Regions from separate parts of the Streptomyces sp. NPDC002784 genome, predicted to be linked through region 1. Evidence: riboswitches for the same ligand, from Rfam matches in the RefSeq annotation. Region 1 holds a riboswitch; each other region holds the start of a gene.

What was found. Region 1 has a riboswitch for cyclic di-AMP ahead of ACWD1Z_RS11905 (transglycosylase family protein). Riboswitches for the same ligand answer to the same signal wherever they lie in the genome.
Region 2: linked by a shared signal. The riboswitch ahead of ACWD1Z_RS02840 (NlpC/P60 family protein) and the one ahead of ACWD1Z_RS11905 (transglycosylase family protein) in region 1 are both predicted to bind cyclic di-AMP.
Region 3: linked by a shared signal. The riboswitch ahead of ACWD1Z_RS03760 (transglycosylase SLT domain-containing protein) and the one ahead of ACWD1Z_RS11905 (transglycosylase family protein) in region 1 are both predicted to bind cyclic di-AMP.

Annotation. Positions count from the first base shown of each region.
Region 1 covers NZ_JBSFVD010000004.1:427,531-430,794, reverse strand. The annotation lists gene eno (phosphopyruvate hydratase) at 1-517, opposite strand, end outside; gene ACWD1Z_RS11905 (transglycosylase family protein) at 818-1,522, opposite strand; cyclic di-AMP (ydaO/yuaA leader) riboswitch at 1,527-1,705, opposite strand; gene ACWD1Z_RS11900 (transglycosylase family protein) at 1,882-2,871, opposite strand; gene ACWD1Z_RS11895 (cytochrome P450 family protein) at 3,054-3,264, opposite strand, start outside.
Region 2 covers NZ_JBSFVD010000001.1:630,161-633,424, reverse strand. The annotation lists gene ACWD1Z_RS02845 (tellurite resistance/C4-dicarboxylate transporter family protein) at 1-439, opposite strand, end outside; gene ACWD1Z_RS02840 (NlpC/P60 family protein) at 540-1,730, opposite strand; cyclic di-AMP (ydaO/yuaA leader) riboswitch at 1,738-1,891, opposite strand; gene pcrA (DNA helicase PcrA) at 2,243-3,264, shown strand, end outside.
Region 3 covers NZ_JBSFVD010000001.1:811,599-814,862, reverse strand. The annotation lists gene ACWD1Z_RS03765 (HAD family hydrolase) at 164-970, shown strand; gene ACWD1Z_RS03760 (transglycosylase SLT domain-containing protein) at 980-1,462, opposite strand; cyclic di-AMP (ydaO/yuaA leader) riboswitch at 1,466-1,649, opposite strand; gene ACWD1Z_RS03755 (CocE/NonD family hydrolase) at 1,919-3,264, opposite strand, start outside.

The DNA of each region.
Region 1 (3,264 bases):
CCGCGCCGATCGGGGCGATCATGAACTCCTGGATGTCCACGTTGGAGTCGGCGTGCGAGCCGCCGTTCAGGATGTTCATCATCGGCACCGGCAGCAGGTGCGCGTTCGGGCCGCCCAGGTAGCGGAACAGCGGCAGGTCGCTGGCCTCGGAGGCGGCGTGGGCGACGGCGAGCGAGACGCCGAGAATGGCGTTGGCGCCGAGGGAGCCCTTGTTGTCGGTGGCGTCCAGGTCGAACATCGCCTGGTCGATCAGGCGCTGCTCGGTGGCGTCGTAGCCGACCAGCTCGGGGCCGATCTGCTCGATGACGGCGAGGACGGCCTTCTCGACACCCTTGCCGTGGTAGCGGTTGGGGTCACCGTCGCGGAGCTCGATGGCCTCGAAGGCGCCGGTGGAAGCGCCGGACGGAACGGCGGCACGACCCGTGCTGCCGTCGTCGAGGCCGACCTCGACCTCGACCGTGGGGTTGCCTCGGGAGTCCAGGATTTCCCGGGCTACGACGACGTCGATGGACGGCACGAGCATCTCCTTCTTGGGATGTGACGCTGGAAGTGCGGGGCACGTGAGCCTTGCGGCTAGAGCCTATCCGCCTGCGGGACATAGGCCAGCCGACCGACCGTCCCGTGGACAAGGACAGACGGTACCCATTGTTCGGCAGCGGAACAAAGGGACGGTGACATACCGGAAAAGAAAACCCCGCTCCGGTGCGTACGGGGGAACACGCACCGGAGCGGGGTGCCCGTGGGGACGGGGGTGGCCCGCACGAGGTCTTCAGTGTGAACCAGGCGTCTATGAGCGCGCTGTGGTTCGGCTACGGGACTACTTGAGGTGCAGCTGCTGACCGGGGTAGATCAGGTCGGCATCCGCCACGATGTCCTTGTTCAGCTTGAAGAGCTTCTCCCAGCCGCCCTTGACGTCGTGCTCCTCGGCGATGGTGCTGAGGGTGTCGCCCGTGGTGACCTTGTACTCGCCGTCGCCCTTCTTGACCTTCTTGCCGGTCGGGGTGGTGACGGTCTTCTGCTTCTGCGCCGGACGCTCGGTCGAACGCGAGGCGGACTGCTCCTCGGTCGAGCGGGTGGAGGTCTCGGTGCCGCCCTCGGAGGAGGAGCCGGTGCTGGAGCCGGTGCCGGTGCCGGAGCCGCCGGTGTAGGCGGCGCTCGACAGGCCCGTGCCGCAGTGCGGCCAGGCGCCCTTGCCCTGACCGGCGAGCACCTTCTCGGCGATCTCGATCTGCTGGGCCTTGCTGGCCTGGTCGGCGGTGGAGGCGTACTGGGTGCCACCGTACGCGGCCCAGGTGGAGGCCGAGAACTGCAGGCCGCCGTAGTAGCCGTTGCCGGTGTTGATGGACCAGTTGCCGCCGGACTCGCACTGGGCGACGGCGTCCCACTCGGAGGCGGTGGCGGCGGAGGCGTTGCCGGCCGCCATCAGCGGAGCGGCGACGGCGGCGCCGGTGACGCCGGCGATGGCGATGGCGCGAGTGGCCTTGGACGGACGACGGTGCTTGCCCTTGCCGGAAAACAGCATGGATCGATCCCCTCACCGACGCCTGCGAGGTGAGCTGTCGGGTTCGGGCCGGTTGAGTTGCCCGGCCACGCACCTTGCGGTGCGCGGCTTCACCCCGAGCCGGTTCCGGTGTCGAGTCGCCTCGACTGCCGGACCCGGCGCCTACCTTGGGTCCCCCGCTCCTGCCTACGGCGCATGACGCGACGACTGTTCCCGTACGGCCGCTGGCAGGATTCGGCGTTGCGGCAGCCGGGGCTCGTGTTGGCGAGCGGTCCCGACGGTAGACACGCGATCCGCCGAATTTCAAAGACGATCAGGGCTTCTGAGACTCATCCCACACTTTCGCCAAACCGGACATTCAGCGCGAAGCGTGACGTGAACTACCGCTGCTTTTCGCCCGGTTCGACCCCTACTTCAAGGGTCTGACCGGGGATGATGAGGTCCGGATCGGTGCCGACGGTCTCCTTGTTGGCGGCGTAGAGCCCACGCCATCCGCCGTTCACGTCAAGGGAGTCGGCGATGCCGACGAGACTGTCACCGGCCCGGACGACGTACGAGCCGTCCGACGCGCCTTCTTCGCCGCCGCGGCCGGCGCTCTCGTCGGCGGGTTCGCCGCGGTGGCGGCCGGTGCCGCTGGAGCCGGTGTCGGTGAGGGCGGAATCACCCTCGATCTGGCCGGAGTTGTCCGGGTTGTCCCGCCCGGAAGTGGCCGAGGACTCACTGCCGGCCCCCATGGAGGGGGCGCCCTCGGAGGACCGTGACGGCTCAACGGACTCGACGGACTCAGTGGATTCGGATGACTTGTCCGACTTGGCCGAGTTGTCCGCGGCCTCGGTCGACGGGGAGGAGCTGGGCTCCGACTCGGAGGAGTCACCGTCGAGCGAGTCGAGCAGACCGGACGAACCAGATGAGCCGGAGGAGTTGGCGGACTCCGACGATTCGGGCGAAGCGGACTCATCCTCCGCGACGCCGGTGTCGATGTCGACCGAACCCGACTCGGTGTCGAGACCGGAGAGCGGGCCGCAGGTCGGCCAGGCGGCGAGGCCCTGGTCGGCGAGGATGCGCTCGGCGACCGCTATCTGCTGGGAGCGGCTGGCCTGGTCCGCGGAGGCGGCGTACCGCGTGCCGCCGTACCGCTCCCAGTTCTCCTGGGTGATCTGGAGGCCGCCGTAGTAGCCGTTGCCGCTGTCCTCGCTCCAGGAGGCACCGCTCTCGCACTCCGCGACCCGGTCCCAGGTGGTGCCCTCGGCCGCGCTGGCGCCGGAGGTGCCGAGGAGCGGGATGGCGATGGCGGAGCCGGTCACTCCGGCCGCGACGAGGAGAGCCGGGGCCTGGCGGGGGCGACGGTGACGACCGTTCCCGGAGAGCATGCGGGGGCCTTTCGAAGACAGCGGGGACCGGCGCGGCGCCGGTGAGGCGAGGCGCCGCGCTGACGAGTGAACGTATCGGCAGACGATCACTTGTCACAAGTTCATGCCGCGCAGATCACGTGAAGATCACAGACTTGAGGGTGTGTCACGTTTGACCTGACGGTCCGTCGAGGCGTGCGGGCTCAGCCGCTCGGGGTGAACTCGACCGGGAGCGTGCGCAGTCCGCGCATGATGAGGCCCCCGCGCCAGCGCAGCTCGTCCGGTTCCACCGCGAGCCGGAGGTCCGGGAGGCGGCGCAGGAGGGTGGCCAGTGCGGTCTGGCCCTCCAGGCGGGCGAGCGGGGCGCCGAGGCAGTAGTGGATGCCGTGGCCGTAGCCGAGGTGCTGGTTGTCG
Region 2 (3,264 bases), on a different contig from region 1:
CGGCGAGGCCCTGCGTGGCCACGCAGCCCAGGAACACCGCGCCGGGCATACCGCGGTGCCAGTGGCGCACGACGACACCGAGCAGGCCCGCCCACAGCAGGGCGGCCGCCGCCAGCAGGGCCCCGGCCAGGACCTGCCATCCCTCGGCGGAGAAACGGGTGCCGAGCACGGCCGTCGCCGCGACGGCGGTGAGCGCGGCGGGGGTGCCGGCCTCCTCCCGCCAGCGCCGCGGCTGCCGCAGCAGCCGTACGACGAAGTCCCCGGCCAGGCCCAGCCAGGCCGTGCAGCCCACCGCCAGGGCGATCAGGGAGAGGACCTCGTGCCCGGTGAGGTGCAGGCCGACCGACACGATGCCGGTCGCCATCACCGCCGCCCCGGCCGCCGGAGGACGCAGCGCCCACCAGGCGCTGAGTGAGCGGAGCACAAGGGAGCCGGACATGCGCCGATGCTAAGGAGCGCGGCGCGGCCGGCGAGGGGGCACGCGCGCGTGGGCGGGCAAACGGGGCGCCGAATCACCCCCGCGCGCGTGCCGCGTCGGATCAGGCCGGCCGGACCACGCTGTGGATCGAGCCCTCGCCGTCGTAGTAGACCGACTCCTCGCGGACGTACGTGCCGGGCTTCGGGGCATGGATCATCATGCCGTTGCCGATGTAGATGCCCACGTGGGTGACGTCGTCGTAGAAGAAGACGAGGTCGCCGGGGAGGGCGTTGGCGAGGGAGACCGTCGTGCCGGCGTCGACCTGGTCGTACGTGGTGCGCGGCAGGGAGATGCCCGCCGCGTTCCAGGCGGCCTGGGTCAGCCCCGAGCAGTCGTAGGAGTCGGGACCCGTGGCGCCCCAGACGTACGGCTTGCCGATCTGCGCGCGGGCGAAGGCGATCGCCTTCTCGGCCTTCGTGGCGTAGGAGGAGTCCGCGGTGGCCTCGGACCCGGTGCTGCCGGTGGAGGTCTCCGTCGAACCGGAGGAGGAGCCGCTCTGCTGCTGGGCCGCCGCCTTCGCGGCCTCATCGCGGCGCTGTTCCTCCGCCGCCTGCTGATCGGCCAGCTCGGCGGCCTTGCGCGCGGCCTCCTCCTGGCGCTTGCGCTCGATCGCGGCGAGCCGCGCCTTCTCCTCCGCCGTCAGCTGCGACAGCAGCTCCCGCGCGTCGGCGAGCTTCTTCTGGACCGTGGACTTGGCGGTCTTCAGATCGGTCTGCGACTCGTTCAGCGTCCGGAGGCTCTCGGTGGCCTCCTTGCGCTTCTTCATCGTCGCCGACTGCTCGGTGATGTAGTCGTCGACCGCTTCCTTCTGGCGGCCGGTCATCCGGCTCATCAGCTGGGTCTGGTCGAAGTAGTCCTGCGGGGTGTCGGCGAGCAGGAAGGTCGCGGTGTCGGGGACGGAGGCGCCGGTGCGGTACTGCGCGGCGGCGAAGGACCCGAGCTCCTCCCGCGCGTCGTTGAGCTTCTGGGTGCGCTCGGCGACGTCGTCGAGGAGGGTGTCGACCTGCTTGCGCTGCTTGGTGGTCCGCTCCTTGGCGGCGTTGTACTTCTCGGTCGCCGTCTCCGCCTGCCGGTAGAGGTCGTCGACCTTCTTCTCGACCTCTTCGAGGCTCGGCTTGTCGTCCGTGGCCGGGTTGGCGTTGGCCGTCTGGGACAGCAGGGCCACGGAGGTGAGGGCGGCCGTGGCAAGGGCGGGGGTCCGTATGCCTGCTACGCGCGTACCCGCGGGACGCGACTTGCGGTGCGACGCCAAGGGAGGCGACTCCTTCCAATGGTCCGCCTACCGGGTTAGCTGTCGGGTTCGGGCGGGTGGTTAGGAAGGGTTGCCCTACGACCGTGTCCCGTACGGGAGTCGGGTCGATTCACCCCAATGTTCGGTGGGTCCCCGGCTCGGCTGCCAGGCGGCAGCGGACTCGGCGGAGGCCGCGCGGCCCGGCGAGGTTCGCCGGTGGGGGTCGTACGGCCTGTGCGGCACGGTAGCCAACTCGTGTGGCGCCTGTGAAGGTTGATGGGTGATATGCCCGATACATTTTCGTGACCTTGGGTCCCGGCGTCGGGGGACCTGATCGATCTGGACGGGTCTGCGGCGACCTGTCCGCCGACCGGTTCCCGTCCGATGCTGTGACCAAGGTCTCCGCCGCAGGTGTACGGGGGTGAAGGCCCCCTGCCCGGCGGGCGCGACGCGACGATCCCCGGCCGCCGATTCGGGGGATGTTCTCAGGGCGGCGGCGGGCTGTCAGTGGGGAGCCCTAGACTCGGAGAGCGATGAGCAGCCTCTTTGACGACAGCTTCCTGGCGGACCTCCAGGCCCCTCGGGCCCATGCCGAGGAACCCCCGCCGCCGCCCGAGGACGATCACGCTCCGGAGCCGGTTCCGGACGATCTGTTCGGCGGGAAGTTCGACGTGCCCCCGGACCGGGACGCCTACTACCGCGACGGCGCCCCGCGCCCGGCCCTCGACGCGGCCGCGCTCATCGAAGGGCTGAACGAGAACCAGCGCGCGGCCGTCGTGCACTCCGGCACCCCCCTGCTCATCGTGGCCGGCGCGGGCTCCGGCAAGACGCGCGTGCTCACCCACCGCATCGCCCATCTGCTCGCCGCGCGGGACGTGCACCCCGGGCAGATCCTCGCGATCACCTTCACCAACAAGGCCGCGGGCGAGATGAAGGAGCGCGTGGAGCAGCTCGTCGGCCCGCGGGCCAACGCGATGTGGGTGATGACCTTCCACAGCGCGTGCGTGCGGATCCTGCGGCGCGAGTCGAAGAAGCTCGGCTTCACCTCCTCCTTCTCGATCTACGACGCCGCCGACTCCAAGCGCCTGATGGCCCTGGTCTGCCGTGACCTGGACCTCGACCCCAAGCGCTTCCCGCCGAAGTCCTTCAGCGCCAAGATCTCGAACCTGAAGAACGAGCTGATCGACGAGGAGGACTTCGCCGCCCAGGCATCCGACGGCTTCGAGAAGACCCTCGCCCAGGCCTACGCGCTCTACCAGTCCCGCCTGCGTGAGGCGAACGCGCTGGACTTCGACGACCTGATCATGACGACGGTCCATCTGCTGCGCGCCTTCCCGGACGTCGCCGAGCACTACCGCCGCCGCTTCCGGCACGTCCTCGTCGACGAGTACCAGGACACCAACCACGCCCAGTACGCGCTCGTGCGCGAGCTGGTGGGCACCGCCGAGCACCCCGTCGACGTACCGCCCGCCGAGGACGACCTCAAGCCCGCCGAGCTCTGCGTCGTCGGTGACGCCGACCAGTCGATCTACGCCTTCCGCGGCGCGACCATCCG
Region 3 (3,264 bases), on a different contig from region 1:
GGCCCGTCCCGCCCTCCGCGCCCGTGCGGCACGGCAGTGCCCTCAGGCCGCCAGCAACGGGTGAGGGCAAGGGAGTTGGAGGGGGCGCGTGGGGCGCAGGAGGGCGCCGGGGTCGTCCGGTTCGCGCTGAGTCGTGGGGGCGTCCTGTCCGTATTCTCTGATCATGGCCGCACCCATCGCATATTCACTCATCGCCACCGACCTGGACGGGACCCTCCTGCGAGGCGACGACACGCTCTCCGACCGGTCGCTGGCCGCACTCGCGCGGGTGGCGGAGGCGGGCGCCCGGCACCTGGTGGTGACCGGCCGGCCGGCGCCCAGGGTGCGGCCGCTCCTGGACGACCTGGGCAGCGAGGGGCTCGCGGTGTGCGGGCAGGGCGCGCAGGTGTACGACGCCGGCGCGGGCCGTCTGCTCTGGTCCGTCACCCTGGACCAGGAGCTGGCCGAGACCGCGCTCGGCAAGATCGAGGCCGAGGTGGGGCAGGTGTACGCGGCGGTCGACCAGGACGGCGTCGACGGGCTCACCCTGATCGAGCCCGGGTACCTGATGCCGCATCCCACCCTGCCCGCGGTGCGCGTCGGCCGGCGCGACGATCTGTGGGGCGCGCCGATCAGCAAGGTGCTGCTGCGCCATCCCGAGCTGTCCGACGACCAGTTGGCGGCGACGGCGCGTGCGGTGGTGGGTTCGCTGGCGACGGTCACCATGTCGGGGCCCGGGACCGTCGAACTTCAGCCATGCGGCATCACCAAGGCGACCGGGCTCGCCCTGGCCGCGGATCACCTGGGTCTCGGCCCGGAGGGGACGATCGCCTTCGGTGACATGCCGAACGACATCCCGATGTTCGACTGGGCCGCCCACGGCGTGGCGATGGCCAACGCCCACCCCGAACTCAGGGCGGTCGCCGACGAGATCACCCTGTCGAACGAGGACGACGGCATCGCCGTCGTCCTCGAACGACTCTTCCGGTGACGGGCCCGGTCAGTACGCCCCGAAGACGTTGTCGATCGAGCCGTACCGCTGCGCCGCGTAGTTGCAGGCGGCGGTGATGTTGGCGACCGGGTCGTAGGGGTCCCACGAGGTGCCGGACACGTGGTACGCCTGGAAGGTCGGGTCGATCACCTGGAGCAGGCCCTTGGAGGGGGTGCCGGCGGCGGCGTTGGAGTCCCAGTTGTTGATCGCGTACTGGTTGCCCGAGGACTCCCGGATGATGTTGCGGTAGATGCCGTTGTAGCTGCCGGGGATCCCCTTCTGGGCCATGACCTGGAGGGACGCGTGGATCCAGCCGTCCAGGTTGTTGGCGTACCCCAGCGAGGCGGCGGTGGTGACGGTCGGGGTGGCCGCGGAGGCGGTGGTCGCGCCGAGGAGCGGCAGCGCGAGTACGGCGGCTCCGGTGCCGAGGACGGCGAGCTTGCGGGCGACCCGGCTGGTGCGGGCAGGACGGTGCTGAGCGGCAGCAGGCATGACGAAGTTCCTCTCCGGCGCCTGCGAGGTGAGCTGTCGGGTTCGGGCGGGAGCTGCCCGGCCGCGCACCGCGAAGGGCGCGCGACTGCACCCCGAGCCGCACCGGCGCGTCCGAAGACGTTCCGGGTCGGCGACTTACCTGGTTCCCCCGCTCCTGCCGTACGAAGAATCTCGGTGGAGCCGGACGGCGGCAGGATTAGGCGTCCGCCCGACAGGCCGGGAACGTATGCGAGAGCACATGTCCGAAACAAGTAGCGGATTCACATATCCAGGGTTTTGATCTTCGTCCACAGGGTGTGTGGCGGGTGCATCTTTGCGAGTGTCAAGGCTCAACTGGCGGCCGGGGAAGGGGCGTCGGGGGAAGTCCGTGGGGTGCCGGTGGACTCGCGGGCGTGAGTCACATCACGCGTGATCGCAAGTCACACTAAATCGGGCAATCGCCTCAAGGAGGCTTAATCAGCCCGCCGTTCGCGGGATCCGCTTCTCCCGCGTCCGGTGGAAGACCACTTCGCCGCCCGCCGTGCACATCACCTCGTTCGAGGCGACGAAGTCCTCCGCGTCACAGGTGAGCTCCGAGCGGGTCCGCACGGTCGTGTCCCACGCCAGGTCAGGCCGGTGCAGCCGGATCGACCGGTCCGAGCGGGTGCGGGCGGACAGCGGGTCCGCCTCCCGGATCGTGTACGTCTCCAGCGCGTCCTCGGTGCACTCCAGGCCGTCGGGGTACACGCGCGTGCCGCCGTCCCGCGGATCGACCTCCAGGCGCCACTCACCCTTGGCCACGTCCCGGACGACCAGCCGCTCCGGGCGCGGCTCGTCCAGCGTGACCGGCTCATTCGCCCCCAGCGGCTCGGCCTGCTCGGGTTCCTCGAAACCGACGCCGCCCCCGGAAGCCTCGGCCCGCGCGCGCACCGGCACCTCCAGGAAGCTCCCCGCCGGATCCAGCGTGAAGCCCGCCCCCGACTCCGCCTGCGGCCACACCCACGGCCAGTACGCCGACGACACCGCGAGCCGGATGCGGTGCCCGGCCGGGAAGGCGTACCCGATGCCGTTCAGCCGGAGCTCCACGTCCCGGGTGGCACCCGGCTCCCACGGCACCGCCCGGTCCCGGCCGAGGCGCGCGGAGAGGTTCAGCACGCCCCGCGTGACCAGGGTGGAGGTGCCGTCGGGGGCGACATCGCACAGCCGGGCGACGACCTGCCCGCGCGACACCTCCGACGTCAGCCGCAGCCGCACCCCCGGCCGCCCCAGCACCCAGGTGTCCTTGCCCACCGTGAACTCGAAGCAGGCCGAGCGCGCGTCCTCCTCCCGCTGGTCCGGCGGCAGGTCGGCCTCGTTCCCGACCGGGCGGAAGCGGCCGGCGTCCACCCCGGTGTGCATCGGCGACCGTACGAGGACGGGGGCGCCCTGGAGGGCGTACGTCACGTTCGTGATGTGCGGGGAGGGCCAGGCGGGCTCGCCGACCCAGTGGCCGGGCAGGGTGCCGCAGGCCGGGGCGGGCGGGTGCGGGCCGGTGACGTAGGCCCGCAGGAGGGGCTCCGCCAGTACGTCCGTGGGGGCGCCCTTCAGCCAGTGGTCCCACCAGCGCAGGGTCTCCTGGAGGAAGCCGATCGCCGGTCCCGGCAGGCCGCGGTCGGGGTACTGGGCGGACCAGGGGCCGATCAGGCCGCGGACGCGGTCGGCGGGCAGGTGCTCGACGAGGCGGAGCACGGTGTCGCGGCACGGCTCGTGCCAGCCGCCCACCGCCAGGACGGCGGCGTCGATGGCGCCGTAGTCCTCGCGGACGCTGCCCCGCCGCCAGTAGT